DNA from 4 places in the Paenibacillus sp. P3E genome. Region 4 is predicted to be linked to each of the others. Evidence: riboswitches for the same ligand, from Rfam matches in the RefSeq annotation. Region 4 holds a riboswitch; each other region holds the start of a gene.
What was found. Region 4 has a riboswitch for cyclic di-GMP ahead of A3842_RS05225 (anti-repressor SinI family protein). Riboswitches for the same ligand answer to the same signal wherever they lie in the genome.

Region 1 (3,945 bases), on a different contig from region 4:
CGGTAACCCTGCTGGCTGAAGGTGAAGCAATTCAGGATGATGCGGATGGCATGGTGGATGTACGCGGACAGGTTCAGTCCGTGTCGATTCTGGGCAATATCATCCGCGCCACGGTCATGGCCGAGGGGATCAGTCTGACCGTAGACCTGCTGAATGACGGCCGCTGGCTGCGGGTTCGGGAAGGGGATTGTGTGACCCTGTTGCTTGATCCCTCCCAGCTGCTGCATCTGGAGCAGGAGGGGGCGTAGAGGCGGGGATATAAGTCCTGACTCCAAGGCTTAGCGTCGATCCTTTCGCTGGAATGGACGTTTGCTATGTGTATCGCTCAACATTCTTAAACTATGATTACTTTTCGTTGATATACAAATTTATGTGGAAAAACTACCACTAATCAGCTGGCATTACGATATCGCAGCACTGAAGTGGAAAAAGTAAAACTAAAAATCTACTTTCAGCCCGAATTATCCATATTGATCAATATTAAGTGGATTAATTCCAACTAATGCTAGTATTACTACGATTTATCGGAAATTAAGTGTATAAATTCCAACTAATCTCCATCGTGCATAGATGAGCTAGCATTTTCGTTCAGCATAAACGGTATAGAGTTGATTTAGAATCGATCTCTGTGCATCAATGAATCTCTGTAGGAACAGAGAATTCATTGGGTAGTGTATTCTAATTCTTAAATTCGGCTTATACACCGCCAAGCAGCGAACATGCGCGGGGAGGAGGAAGAGTGAGCGCCTGATTTCACTTCTTTCACTTCTTCCGCTTCTTCCACTTCTTCTAATCCTTTCTATGCAAACCCGTTCTGCCCGAATGGCCTTGACTGTTGCCCGTCCGTCGTGCTGTTCATTCCCCGTTCTTGTTCTTCGGCCCGCCTCTTCGCTCTCCACTGTCCCGTCTCTTGCCCTGTCCAGTGAACCTCCCGAGTGACCATATTCATGCTATAATGGGAAGGCATTGTAGAGGGATTTACAGGAAGGAGCAGTACCCTGATGGAAGTAACTGCACAAGAGGTAGCGGAGTGGATGGTCAAGGAGATCCGTTTTACGGGAACCCTGTACCAGACCGCTGCGATTGAATATGTGAAGGCTAATTTTGGCGAGCAGTTTGTATTTGTGAATGAGAACGGGAATGCTTCGTTGTCCAAGGATGTGAAGAAGGCCTTCCGCAAGCTGCACGGCGGAAGAATCGCCTGGGACCGTGACGGATTCCTGTGGGCATGGACTTGAAATATGCCCCCGGGCCAGCTATGATGCTGGTGACCGTTGAAGCCCTTTTTGCTTGTCCAGTAGAAGAAGTATAGAAGCTGACTATAAACCACATGCGGGGCATCTCCTACATGTGGTTTTTTTCTATGTCCAAATCCCTAAAAAAGGAAAAAATAGAACATCTTAATTCTACAGGAATAAATTCCGATAATGATAGAGTCCTGTACATCGAAAGTCACGAATACATAAGGGTAAAGGGACTGAAAACCGAGTTTGGAACAAAGGCAAATCCGTACGAAAGTCGGAGACGCAAAGCCACGGGCCTACTTCATCCGGGAAGGATGTTAGGGCAGCCGGGCCGCTCAAGGCACTTGGTTTTTTGGCGTGCCTACAAATAGTGCTGGGGGAGAGAAGTGAATGAGGTTGGAAAGGGAAATGAAGTTGTCGCGGCCCCTTGTGGCCGCAGTGGCGGTGGTATGTATGCTTGGAGGCCTGTTAAGCGGGGGGTTCAGCATGAAGCAGGTCTCGGCAGCGGGGACAGATCCGGGCAGAACGGACTACAGTGTATCCGGTGACCGGATCGTATGGCTGGAAGCAGATGCAGGCGGGGTCAAACAGGTGCACGCGCTGAATCAATCCAGTGGTGCGGGTACGGTACTTACGACGAGCTCATCCGCCAAGGACGCCCCTTCTGTGGGCGGCAGTATTGCCGTGTGGGCGGACAAGGGAACGGAGCAGGAAGCTTCCCTGAACTGGGATATCTACTCTGCAAATCTTGCAACAGGCACCCGCATCAAGCTTAACAAGCAGTCCGGCCAATATGGGAATCCGACTACGGATGGAGTTGGCGTGGTCTGGTACGAGCGCAAAAATTACGGCAGCATGATCTATCATGATCTGGCTACGGGGGTTGAAGCCGACCTCGGCGAAGGACGGTTCCCGGTACTGGCAGGTGGAGATGTGGTGTATAAGAATGCCCGTGACGGGGGCCTCAGTCTGCTGGATGTAAGCAGTGGAGTCACGCGTGCGCTTATTAGTCTGGGCGGAGCGAATTACGTGGACTGGTTTGTTTTTAACGGGAGCCATGTGCTGTTTAAGCAAAAGAACGGCGCCTCTGAGAGTAAGTATGTGCTTCTGAATATCAAAGACCTGACGGCACAGCCTGTGGATCTCACGGAGATGAAGCCTGGAGGAACAGAGTATGCCTTCATGTCCATAGGCGGAGGACAGGCCGTTTTTCAAGAGGATGTTAACGGTGCAGTTACGCTGCAGCAGGTGGATCTCTCTACTTATGCAGTGAAGCCTTTGCCGGCGGTACCGGCCGGGGCGAAGCTGATCGGAATTAACGGAAGTAAGCTGTTGTACAGCAAGAAAGACGACTACATAGAATCAGTGGAATTAAAAGATGGAAACCTCCCGACTCCAAGTCCGGGAACAACTCCATCCCCGGGTACAACGCCAAATCCAGGTACCGGCTCGAACTCGGGCTCAACCCCGGAAGTGAAGATCCCTGTAATAACCGGAGCCAAGGATAGTCAGGTTATCGGCAGTGCTGGCGGTATCTTGTCTGTACTGAATGGCTTGGCGCGGCTGGAGATTTCAGCAGGAACCTTCAAGGATAATACCACTGTAAGCTTGGCCCAGGCAGAGCTGGAGACACAGGCACTGATCGACGCAAACGGCAAAAAACTGCTGAAGGCAGGTTCCGCCTGGCAGATACAAGCGAGTTCTCCATTTCTGATCCCGGCCAAACTGGCGGTTCAATATCCCAAGGAAGAGCCTTGGACGACAAGTCGTGAGAAGCTTGGAATCTACAGCTACAATCCGGCAAAAGGCAACTGGACCTATATCGGGGGAGTGACTGCAGCGGAGAATGGATTTGTGCAGGCCAAGATTACAGCCTCCGGACTGTATGCGGTTATGCTGCGTGATATTGATTTCACAGATTTGTCAGGCCATTGGGCACAGCAACAGGTAGAGGTACTCGCCGCAAGAGGAATCGTGAACGGGATGAACGGAACCGTGTATGCGCCAAAAGGTATTTTGACCCGGGCGGAATTCACGAAGCTGCTGGCAGCAGCTCTTCAGTTGCAGCCGGTGCAGCCGGATACGGCGACCTTCCGTGATGTCCCAGCGGCGAACTGGTCTTACCCTTATGTGGAGGCGGCAGCCAAGGCCGGAATCGTAACCGGCGAAGCCGGACTATTTCATGGTAATGATCCGCTGACCCGTGAACAGATGATGGTGATGCTAATGCGGGCGATTGACAGCACTACGGGCAACAAGGCTACTGCTGCGGATGCGGTCAAGCGTGAGGCTGGACTCTCCGGATTCAAGGATAATGACAGCATTAGCGCATGGGCACGGGAATCTGTAGCTGCTGCAGTCGAGAAGAAGCTGGTGCAGGGCAGCGCACAGCTTTTGAAGCCTAAGCATTCATCCACGAGAGCCGAGGCGGCTGTCATTATGTACAAGCTGCTGGCCGAGTTGAAATTACTCTAACTTATAACGGATAGGAGATCAGTCTATGACATTTCGAAAGATAACAAGGAAGTGGCGCAGCGGTAGTATGAAAACACGTGTGAACCTTATGCTTGCGCTGCTGCTGGTCCTCTCTTACGTCCCGGTTGTTCCGGGACTTACCAAGCTCACCTCATCAGCCTTTGCGGCGACCAACATGCGGATTGAGCCCAGTGAGCTGAGCCCGGGACCCGGTAAAAGTGTTGAA
Region 2 (3,945 bases), on a different contig from region 4:
ATTTTGATGAGTGGCAAGGACCGGTCATGTGAAGCTTGATTCTTACCTCTGCTACTTAGTTGAGATTCAACGTCCTATGGGCCGTTGGAGGCACTTCGTCACGGTCTGTCAACAATTCAATGACAGCTACACGGTTTGACTCGACTGCGGCTTGTACAGCAACGTTGAATTGCTCCGCGGTTTCGCATTTGTAGCCTGTGGCTCCGAGTGACTCAGCGAATTTCACGGCATCCATAGGTACCTCGTAGATCGTACCGTCAATTCTGCCTGTGGTTTTCTCCATCCCCTTAAGCGCCATATCCAGCTGCATGTTGTTCACTACGATAAAGATTACCGGAATATTCTTGCAGACTGCAGTGTTGATTTCAGCACCAAGCATCATGAAGCAGCCATCACCGGTTAGGCAGAAAATGGTTTCTTCAGGGGAAGCCACCTTAGCCCCAATAGCCATTCCAATGGAGTTGCCCATACAGGCAAAATAAGCATCAAAGACAAAACTGCCCGGTTTTTTCACGTTGTACCATTTCACGGCGTTGAAGCCATGGCTGCCGTCATCTACAAAAACGGTGTTGTTGTAAGGAATCAAATCGCTCAAGGTGCTCATGACCGAAGCTAGTGACAGCTTGGAGAGAACAGGCAACTCTTCCGCATAATGAACATCGGTTTCTGTTATATGTTTCTTTATAGCAGCTGTATCTATATTCTTTAGATAAAAAGCCAAATTGTCCCGTAAATCCCCGCCTATAGCGATGGTCTGTGAAGATAAAATTTTACCTACGAAGGTAGGGTCTACGTCAAATTGGATAAGTGTTTTCGGGTGATTTTCAGCCTTTAGATTGCAGATGGTCATGTCACTCAGACGTGATCCAAGCACAATGAACAAATCACTGCGGTTCAATAAATCATCACCATGCTTGCAGCCGCCAACACCAATTGGTCCATGATACAACGGGTGATCCCAAGGGATCGCACCTTTTCCTCCCGGTGAAGTAACGACAGGGATGTTAAAAGTTTCAGCCAGCTGAATGAGCTCTTGGTGTGCAATAGAACGGTTAACCCCTTTGCCGGCAATAATAAGAGGATGGCTGGAGGCATTAATAGCTGAAATCACACGTTCGAAATTAGCAGTGCTTACGAGATGTTCACGCTCAGGAATCACTATCCGGCATTCTTCCAGCATTTCCGTCTGCACATCAAACGGGATACATAAATGGACCGGCCCGCGCTGTCCGCCCAAAGCAATAGAAATAGCATGGTTAAATAAGGTGCTGAAATGATCACCTCGCTCCACCAGTTTACTGAAGAGTGTAGCCGGTCTGAACATGTCCGCCAGGTCAGCCAGATATGACGAAGAATCCTGGCACTGGGGAATTCCCAGCTCCTTAATAGATTGATGACCTGTAATGAACAGCACAGGCAGGTTGTTCGCTTTAGCATGTGCTGCAGCAGTAAGAAGATTGGTTCCGCCTGGACCTGAAGTCCCAAAAGCTACACCCAGCCTGCCGGTTTTGAGAGCATAGCCTGCTGCTTCGAACCCGGAGCTGGACTCATGTCTGCCAGGAATAAATTCAATCCCGTAATCGACCATCTTAAGAACTACGGGACAAATAGACTTGCCGATGATACCAAAGGAATGTGTTACGCCGAGGTTTCGTAGTGCCTCAGCCATATAATCTGCGACTGTTTTCAGATAATCCACCCACCCAATGTTTTTTTTTAGCAGAAATAGAAAACCTGCACTCACGAGAGTACAGGTCGGCTGCAATGAATAACCGTATAGAACGAGGTTTCCCCAGAGCTTCGGTTGTTCAGCAACCTGGCTGTCATGGTCCCATAAAAATGAGACTGTAGATCCATGGCTTTGCGTCATTCCCTTTCGGTGAATTTTGCCGTTATGATGTATTGGAAAAAATGCATATTTTTACTTTACAATATATTTCTAACTCCTCTCTTGTCAATATATTTGTGCTGAAAAGCTCAGTTTTTGACGAAATTAACGAACAATGTCAATTGCAAGAAATGGTCCAGTTGAGTTGGAAAACAGGGCGAATCCAAAAAAAATTTAATGCAAAAAAGTCTTAATAATACAAATTGTGAAGAAACATTGAAACAGAAATATATCAGGTATATTGAACTATTCCTTTGTATGGAAATGGATGATTAGACTGGAATAATGGGGTGTACCCATTTTTTATCTGGATTAATAAGGCTAATGAACGAAACACCCTTCAGATCCAATTGTATTCATTATATTATTTCCATTAAAAATAGCGGAGAGAAGTGCAAAAGAAATAACGATACTTGCTGCTGCCAAAAAACTGAATTTTCATAAAATAACATTGATTATTTTGTGAACAAAAAAAGACCGCTTCATATGAAACGGTCTATGAAAATGGAGATTAAAATTTGAAAATATGGATCGTTTTCTGGAGTTGGAATACTGCTTGTGTCATTTTCTCTGTTTCTTCAGCAACAGACTGCAGGGCATTTATTTGTTCGTTCATTGCTGCGGATACCTCTTGGGTTCCGGCCGCAGTTTCTTCTGTAATCGCAGAGATATTTTCGATAGCTCCAGAAATTTTTAACGCGCTCTCCAACATGAGGTCACTCTCAGACGAGAAAGAAGCAATTTGCTCGGTGATGTACTGAACGCTTTGCACAATCTGGGCGAAAATATTCGCGGTTTCAATGATCATTTCATTTTGAACTTGGACGACTTCCTCATTAATGGCAATATTCTCAATCGCTTCCTTGATATCGTTCTCAATACTGCGCACCAGACCGAATACTTCTTTGGTGGAGGCTGTAGATTCCTCAGCAAGCTTGCGGACTTCCTGGGCTACAACAGCGAAACCACGACCATGTTCACCGGCGCGTGCTGCTTCGATCGATGCATTGAGTGAGAGCAGGTTGGTCTGCTCGGCGATTTCTGTAATGGTTTTGGTGATCATCGTGATCCCCCGGGCATTATGTGATAGTGCTTCAATCGTGTCGGCGACCTTCTGGGTAGCTTGTATATTCTTGCGCATGCCTTCTGCTTGAGTATCTACGGATTGGCGGCCTTTCTCAACTAATTCTAGCGTATGTATGGAACGTCTGTTCATTTCTTTGGTAGAGCTTGTGTAATTCGAAACCTTGGTTTCAATGTCTTTGATGGAATCGGTCATATCGGCGATGTCCACGGAGATTTCATTTGCGCCGAGAGCCAGTTCATTGGAAGAAGAGGAGACCTGGGCCATTACGACTTTCAGATTCTGATTTTTGTCCTCGATTCCGCGGCTGGCATCCATGACATGGCGGGTAATCTGAGATGCTTCGGTTAGTATTTTCTTCAGCTTATCGATCATTGTATTGAAGGAGCGGCTGACTTCCCCCATGGAACCATTCTCATCTGCCCGGGTTGTAAAGTCACCTTTGGCAATCGTGTGGGTTACGTTGGAGATATCATCGAATGAAGATGTAAGCGTTCTCTCAATGAAGCGTGCGAGTGGGAAGGTCAGTGCAGCCAATACCGCAACCATTATAATGCCGATAATCATCTTGCCCATCACTACAAGTGTGATTAGTACAGGGACAGCGAATAAAGCGGCAACCAAGTAACAACCGGCTCTAATTCTCTGTTTTAACGGAAGCTTGTTCATCCAGTCCATCATAAAAAGTTCCCCCTAAAATAATGTTGTGTATTGTAATATTATAGGCGTTTTCAGAGGGAGAGGTCTATTGTAAGAATTGACATAAAAATGCTCAAATAGGTCTTTCGGGCATGAATTTTGTGTGAATCTCTTCATACATAGCACGGTGGTATGGTTCAATTTGGAGAAGATACATTTCACTAGTGCTTCAGGCTCAGAGGATGTGACATCCGATATAGAAAAACGCTCATTGGAACAGCAGGCGGATGCCCGCTCTCCAAAGAGCGTTTGTTCAGGGCTACTTTTTTACAGT
Region 3 (3,945 bases), on a different contig from region 4:
AACGGCGCATGATAACTACAAGCTGCTGATCGGCAGTATTATTCCCCGGCCCATTGCCTTTGTCACCTCGATGAACGAACAAGGCGTAGTGAACGCCGCCCCATTTAGCTTTTTTAATATTGTGAATGATGAACCTCCAATGATTATGATCTCCTGTGTGCGCAAGGCAACCGGAGAGATGAAGCACACCGCAAGCAACATTTTGGGAAATGGAGAGTTTGTTGTACATATCGTGGACGAGGATAATGTTGGCGCTATTAATCACACCTCGATCAATGCCCCTGAAGGCATCAGCGAGGTGGAGTTGGCCGGACTTACGCCAATACCCGGGCAGATGATCCGGGTTCCGCGTATAGAGGAGTGCAGGATCGCCATGGAATGCCGTCTCGTGCGGCATGTGGAGCTGGGACACTGCGATATGCTGGTCGGTGAAGTGCTCTGTTTCTATATAGAGGATGAACTGATTCAGGGCGGGCGCATTGACGCTGCTAAGCTGAAGCCGGTCAGCCGTCTTGCCGGAGCTTCTTATGCGGCCATCGGCCGGACGTTTGAGCTAGAAAGACCCCAGTACGAATCTTGAGCGCTCGGAAAAGAGACCCAGCAGGATGCCGCCACGCGGCTCTGCAGGGTCTCTTTGTTTTTTTGGCGATTCATGCTGTATGTAGAGGATTCTGGTGGTTATTCGATGGGAATAGCGCCGGATTCTCTGCATTTTTGTTTCAGGCTCTTGGCTGTAAACGTAATTCCCCCGCCGGGTTTAGCAATCTCTAAGGAATACCCGTCTATGGTTACTGATGCATTATGAATGGCGCTAGCTGTGATTTGCTGGCCTGCCACAAGGAGCGATCCGGGAAGGGACTCACCGCTGACATTCTGAGCTGTGATCGTTCCCTCTGCTTCCATAGCGGAGTCGGAGCACATGGAACCATCCTTCGCAAAATAAATATCGCCGCAGGAACACAGCGTGCTCCGGCCAATCCCTTCCCCATGAATATGGATATCTCCGCCGGATTTAATGATGCTGTTCTGTGCCCCCGAAATATCGATCCGGACTTGCTCCTCCTGCATGAGGGAGATTCCCTCGATAAGGTTTTTAAGCAGACTCAGAAAAGAGCCTATTCCCGCATCCGTAATGAGGTCGGTAAAATGTCCGGGTCTCAGAAAAATATCCATCATGTGCCTCACAATTTTGGTATCCTGCGGGTAGTCAGCGCTCAAGTCCGACAACAGTTCCCGCATATCGCTAATCAGAAGGGGAAGATGCTCATATTTGCTTTCCAGCAGCAGCATAATGACTAGGCCGTACTTTACCGTCTGCATCGTGGACTCGACCGTCTCGGCAAGGTTCTTAGCTGCTTCTCTCAGACTGGAGATCTCTTGGATCAGCAGCTCAGAAAAGCTGCACAGACGGTGGTGTGCGGCGCCGAACGCTCCGGCATACAATTCACTATCGACGGCCTTGCCGCTGATAAATATACTGCCTGTTGCTGCAATTCTGGAATTGTGAACGTCACCGTATATGTATACATTACCCAAGGCTTCAATCACCGTGTTCTTGTTCAGAGGATGAGCTGCAATGACATCTCCCGGGAACCTGATGGTGGCTGGTTCCACGGCATCATTCTGCGGAACCACATAGGTTTGGGGGAAATCAATCGTTTTCACAAAGGTTCCGTTTCCGGTAATACGCGGTCTGCCTTTACAGCGGGCAGAGATCTGTCCCCCCGGAAGCAGTGACGCATAATGTCCGGTCAATAGAGTAAGGTCCCGCGGCGGGGGCGGGGGAAGGACACCTCCGTACACGGTGAATCCAGGCAGGCCCTCTTGGGGTGGCAGCTTCTGTGCAAACACTTCGCCTTCCTGGACAGTAAGGAATTCACCGTGGCAGGATTCATCTTCAGAAAGGCATGTCCCCTTAAATGCATTTTCTATTTTCTTCGGAAACAGCAGCTCCAGCCTCGCATTGGTCCCGGGTACGGGAGCCTTGCCTTCTGCTATGCAGACAGGAAGATAGGTCGGGTTGTTCAGCTCCTCATAGAGAGCGGGGATGTTGAGCGAGCTGACAATGGAGCTTTTCTCAAGGCCAGACATAATCTGCGCTATCGACAGAACGGACAACAAGGAATCACGGTTCATTTCTGCACGTACAGTGACATTGGCTGAAGCCGGACTGTTGACCAGGTTCCAGGCATATCTTTCGGCACGGTAAAGCGTAAAGTACACTTTGAGCTTATCATCGGATACGGTAATCTGGTATTGTGGCTTCTCGCAAATCTCCCAGGTGAGATCATCTGCAGACGTGATTGGAGTTGGCTCTGTGAGGGTTTGTCCATTGATCTTAAGAATTACGGGATGGACAGCTGAAATTACAGCCGGCATGCCGCCAGGCAGAGGAGGGGTGATGAAAATTTGGTTGTTCTGGATAATGATAACGCCGTTCTTCGCTCTGTCTGTTCCGCCAAACGTCTGAGCATCCACAGAATAAAGATCCATGAGATCGTGCTTTCCAAGAAGCATGGAAGCAATGAACTCGTACCGTGAACGTTCGATAATATGCTGCGGCATTCTCGTAACCTCACTTTTCGTATAATCAATGGTATCTGTACAGAAAGAACATCATGGAGCCGTGATGCGATATCTTGGGATATCCGACCAAATGGCGTCTCTATTGGCAACCTGGCGACCATAAAACAGCAATAACTGTACTCTTAGGCCCATGGCTTTGCGTCCTGTCCTTTCAGACAGTTTGCCTTTAGGAATAGATCAATGATATATACTCAGTACAAGGCCCATTTAAATCGACTACAATCGACAAAAAAATGGTCAATACTGGCACTCTGTCCAATAAAAACTTCAGCAAACAACATTAATTCTAGTACTTAAGTAGCGAATTTTCAACTGGAATAATTGATTTAGACTATAAATAATGATAAATGTAACTAATTGTTGATTTATTGTAAATTAAATGTAATTAAGGATTTTTTTCTGTTTATTGAATTCTAAACTAAAAGGGGATTTAGCGGGGGATTATGGCCGATACTCCAGAAAAAAAGGACGCTCCCAAGCCTAAAGCTTGTGGGAGAGTCCTTTTTGTATGAAGTGTATAGCGCGGGCTGCCTCAGTCTTGCTGTTCTGCGGTGCGGCTGATATCACCACGTAGTCGGCCTGTTCGATTTCCTCCAGCACCCGGTTCAGGTGGGAGAAGACCGCGCCGAGATCGCGGATGGAGGTCAGTGAGCATTGTCCCTGCAGCTCCGAGAACCAGGCTAGCTGAAGATCACGGGCCCGGCGCAGTGACTCGGGAAGCGAATGCTGACTTTCGGCATCTGAGAGTGTTTTGGTACCATAGAGCGCGATACAGTCTGCGGTGGCAGTTACGATCTCTGCCATCCAGTCAGCCGCAGCATGATGTGTTGGCAGCAGCGCAATTTCTGAGCTGATCTCCTTGACATAGCATTGTATTTGTTTGAGATGTGCAGTGGCCTGGGAGAGTCCGCGAAGCTCGCTGCGGCACTGGTAATGCGTTAGGGTATAATGTAGTTCCTTTTGCTGTTGCTCGCTCTTGGCCAGCAGCGAAGCGGAACGTGCCAGCGTATCCGAAACCGGAGGCGCTCCCCGTCCGCCACCCGCAAGGCCGCTTAGGGCATCAGCCAGCAGCAGACTGCCTTCGAGTGCCAAGCCTTTCACCTTGACGAACCCCTTAGGCGGAACGATAATCATATTGATGATTAGCGCAATAATGACTCCGATAAGCGTTTCGGCGACCCGCCACTCGATATAATGGTCATGATAGAAGGTAAGGGCCAGAACAGAGGTTACACCGACCTGGGAGATGGCTTGGATATTAATCCGGCAGGCAGTAGCGACTCCGATGCCAACCAGCAGCATCAGCAGAATGGAGAGCGCTCCGACATCGAAGAATCGTCCCACGATCAAGCTCACAAT
Region 4 (3,945 bases):
CTACCCGTTCTCCGTCCTTCAGCGCATCCTTGCGGCGCTGCAGAATTCGCTCCAGCTTCGGATAGACCTTGAAGCCGTCCGGTACCGTCAGCAGTTCCCGGTTGATCAGCTGCAGTTGCTCCAGCTGCACCGCCGTGGATTGCGGCTGAGTTGCTTCCGTTTCGAGCGGTACCGAGGTTTTGGCTTCTCCGTTCTTGCGCTTGCCATCCTTCATCAGGTCGAAGGCTTCCTGAAGCACTTTTTCCGCATCAAGGTTCATCTGGTTCACATCATCTGCCGTGATGATCTTCTCCCGCTGCAGGCGTTCCGCATAGACACGATAGACGGTCGGATGGTTACGCACTCTGCCATACACAATCGGCTGGGTGGTTTCAGGATCATCCATCTCATTATGACCGTGGCGGCGGTATCCAATCAGATCGATCACGAAATCCTTCTTAAATTGATTGCGGTAGGCGCTAGCCAGGCGGACAGCGGAGATGCAGGCCTCCGGATCATCGGCATTGACGTGAACCACAGGGATTTCATAGCCTTTGGCAAGGTCACTGGCATAATGGGTGGAACGGGAATCTTCACTTTCGGTAGTGAATCCGATCCGGTTATTGACGATAATATGCACCGTACCGCCGTTGGAGTACCCTTTGAGCTTGCCGATGTTGAGCGTTTCCGCAACAATTCCTTCGCCCGGAAAAGCGGCATCCCCGTGCATCAGTACAGCCATGGCCTTGTTCGTGTCGAGCTGCGGCAAACCCGGGGAATTCCGGTCTTCCTGAGCTGCACGTGTAAAGCCTTCAACGACAGGGTTGACGAATTCCAGATGGCTCGGGTTATTGGCCAGTGTAATACGGGTACGGACGGTCTCGCCCTCGCGCACGGCGCGGTCAGCACCCAAATGGTATTTCACATCGCCGGTCCAGCCGTAGTTAATGCCCATGGAGCCTTCGGAAGGGAAAAGCTCCTTGTTCGGAGAATGATGGAATTCCGAGAAAATAATATCATAGGGCTTCCCGAGAATATGAGCCAGTACATTCAGACGTCCGCGGTGGGCCATGCCCATCAGGATATGCTCTGCACCATCATGCGCGGCGGCACGGACAATCTCGTCCAGCATGGGCACCAGCGCGTCATTGCCTTCCAGGCTGAAGCGTTTTTGGCCGACAAAGGTCTTATGCAGGAAGGTCTCGAACTGCTCTACCTGGATCAGGCGGTTCAGCAGCTCCTTGCGCTCGGTATTGTTCAGCGGCGCGGGGGAGCTTGTAGACTCCGCCTGACCGTTCAGCCAGCGAAGCTCCTGTTCGTCATGCACATGTCCGAATTCGTAGGCGATAGTCTGCGTATATGCCTGACGCATCCGGTGAACGGCATCCCATGCGGTATGAACATCCGGCGGCGCATTCTCCCAGATCAGCGAGGCAGGCAAGGCAATCAGGTCCTCGCGGGTCAAGTCATAGGTTTCATAATCCAGCCATTTCGCCATAGGGCTGTTAACCTGCTCCAGCGGATCGATATTGGCGGCCATATGGCCATATATACGAATATTGGCGATTAGCTTGGAAGCTCGTACGGCCTTTCTCAGCCACTCGGTGTCTCCCGAAAGGGCCGGCTGCGGAGCCTGAACGGCATCCGGAGCGAGCGGAGGAGGGCCGGAAACGGTAAACAAATCGCGGTAATGATGTTCTACGGATGAAGGATCATGAACAAATTGCTCATATTTCTCTTGAATGTAGCCCAGATTGGGGCCGTGATACTTACTCCAAATGGATTCGTTATAGGGCTCTTTAACTGCCATGAATACATCCTCCTAACGGATGAACTCCACGTGCGGCATGAGGCTTGGGCGCCCAGTGGAGCTGCGATGGTTGCGGTTTCATTCCTCATCTTATTGTGCTACTTTCAAGGCGTGTAATCAATTCATACTTTCGGGGAATCCGTTCGCAAAACGGCATGATTCAGTCCTCAAATGATGGAAAACGGATATCGGTTACCTGAAGCTGGATGTGAACAGGGTGATCCGGTAATAATTACCCATGGATGCCACCGAAGGCTTCATGAATAGTTCCTAAAGTCATATCTATTGGACAAATCCCAGCAAAAAAAACTGTTCTTTTGCACTACTTGTCATAAAAAATTTCCATAAATCGACACACTTTTCTCGTGAGAACTTATATAATGTTATTGCGGATAACGGTTTCATTGTTTTCTAACCAGATCCTTTCATGTAAAGGATCCAGTAAAGGGTAAACCTGCTGAAAGGCAGGGACACAAAGTCTCGGGTCTAATGTAGAAAGGCTTCAACTACTACGACGGCCGGACTGCCTGGGGACGCAAAAATTCTAGGAGGAGATATCTTGGATAAGTCCAACCAGGGGAATGACGGAGAACTGCTGATGGGTGATCTGGATCTAGAATGGGTGTATTTGCTGATGTCGGCGAAGAAAGCAGGCATCGGGGCAGATGAAATCCGCCAGTTTTTAAGTGAAAAGACAACGTTGCAGGTAATGTAGGGGCGTTTACTTTGCGGGAATACATACAGAAAAGGGCACAGCGCCAGACGCTGTGCCCTTTTCTGTATCGCTGGAGCCTTAGGACAACCGCCCGTTATTGATCCTTTTGCTCTAGCCGCCATTTTTGATAATCGAGGAATTCTTTGAATTCCCGTTTGCTTATGCCGGAAGCCATGGCTTCTTGAACGAGCCGGAACCATTCGCCATCTAGTGCGGATTCGTCAGTCTCTGAGGGCTCGCCATAGAGCAGGCTGTGGATAGACACCTGGAGCGCATCGGCGATTTTTTCGATGAATTGAATAGAGGGGTTGGATTGGATATTTCTTTCTACATTGCTTAAGTATGATTTTGCCACATCTGACTTGTCCGCTAATTCGGATAAGGACCAGCCTTTTTCCAGACGGAGTTGGTGGATGCGACTTCCCATATTATCCGGCACGATTACAACGCCCCTCCGTACTTATTGTTAAAATATAAGGATTTAACTGTTCTATGCCATCAATCATCCTTATATTTCTCGCTGAAACGGCTATTTGAAGGCGATACGTAGTATTGCTGCTTCGGAAGCATAAGCTTGTAAAAGACGACGTAGCCGTTTCCAATTGAAATATAAGAATGTATATGCTTGACGCTATACATTGTCCTTCTATTTATGGAGAAACGGATACCGCCTCTTTCGGAGGACGGCGAAGACGTTTCTTTTTATCAGTATAACAAATTTCCGTAAAATGGACAAAAATCAATCGTTACAAAGAAAAAACAGCCTAATCTGCTCCGGCTTCGGAATCAGGGTAGGCTGCTTCAGAATGCAGTCCGTTATGAATTAATAATCTTTTTTAGGGCCTTGTTTGGCCTCGAAGTTCCAAGTCAGCTTCAGCTTATCCTTTTGGAAATAGTTCTGTGCTTCACCATTGTCAACGAATTCGAACTTGACTGTAAAGCTGTCGCTGCTCTGAGCTTTGATACCGTCGGCTTCCGTCCAGATTTGATCCAGACCGGTATTGTTTACAAGATCGGGGGTTTGGCTCTTCAGGGCATCCAGTGTGGTTTCGTATACGACAACCTCCGGTGTGAGAATGGTTCCTTTATCATTATTCTTCAGGAATTTAACCTTGATGAATTTGCTGAGATCGACACCGTTGTTGTCGCCGAGCGTATCTGTAATCTCTGTAGTGGTCTTCAGCAATACTGAGCCGATGTCCAGGGTTCCGTCATTTTTGAGCTTGAAGGTTTTGGTTACAGTATCACCCGGTTTCAGGTTAGGGATATCCACGATTACGGAAGGATCAGAATTCAGATCCAGCGTACCTGCTGCGAAGGTTGCCGTGCTTGTCGCAGTATCGCTGAAATATGCGAAGGTTCCTCCGCCAATCAAAGACAAACCGAGTGCTGCCGATGCCATGCCAAAACCCAATGTTTTCTTGATACCCATATTCTTATT

Region 1: another riboswitch for cyclic di-GMP. It lies ahead of A3842_RS28895 (S-layer homology domain-containing protein); the one in region 4 lies ahead of A3842_RS05225 (anti-repressor SinI family protein).
Region 2: another riboswitch for cyclic di-GMP. It lies ahead of A3842_RS20685 (thiamine pyrophosphate-binding protein); the one in region 4 lies ahead of A3842_RS05225 (anti-repressor SinI family protein).
Region 3: another riboswitch for cyclic di-GMP. It lies ahead of A3842_RS27175 (flagellar assembly protein A); the one in region 4 lies ahead of A3842_RS05225 (anti-repressor SinI family protein).

What each region holds. Positions count from the first base shown of each region.
Region 1 covers NZ_LVWH01000223.1:9,071-13,015, reverse strand. The annotation lists gene A3842_RS28905 (ABC transporter ATP-binding protein) at 1-248, shown strand, start outside; gene A3842_RS32765 (hypothetical protein) at 800-967, opposite strand; gene A3842_RS28900 (DUF6953 family protein) at 1,002-1,238, shown strand; cyclic di-GMP riboswitch class I at 1,491-1,583, shown strand; gene A3842_RS28895 (S-layer homology domain-containing protein) at 1,635-3,719, shown strand; gene A3842_RS28890 (DUF6531 domain-containing protein) at 3,745-3,945, shown strand, end outside.
Region 2 covers NZ_LVWH01000182.1:41,858-45,802, reverse strand. The annotation lists gene A3842_RS20685 (thiamine pyrophosphate-binding protein) at 56-1,669, opposite strand; cyclic di-GMP riboswitch class I at 1,808-1,901, opposite strand; gene A3842_RS20680 (methyl-accepting chemotaxis protein) at 2,400-3,650, opposite strand; gene serA (phosphoglycerate dehydrogenase) at 3,939-3,945, opposite strand, start outside.
Region 3 covers NZ_LVWH01000213.1:4,805-8,749, reverse strand. The annotation lists gene A3842_RS27180 (flavin reductase family protein) at 1-580, shown strand, start outside; gene A3842_RS27175 (flagellar assembly protein A) at 679-2,565, opposite strand; cyclic di-GMP riboswitch class I at 2,668-2,761, opposite strand; gene A3842_RS27170 (FUSC family protein) at 3,067-3,945, opposite strand, start outside.
Region 4 covers NZ_LVWH01000033.1:1,977-5,921, reverse strand. The annotation lists gene A3842_RS05230 (2-oxoglutarate dehydrogenase E1 component) at 1-1,789, opposite strand, end outside; cyclic di-GMP riboswitch class I at 2,227-2,320, shown strand; gene A3842_RS05225 (anti-repressor SinI family protein) at 2,349-2,504, shown strand; gene A3842_RS05220 (helix-turn-helix domain-containing protein) at 2,599-2,931, opposite strand; gene A3842_RS05215 (TasA family protein) at 3,328-3,936, opposite strand.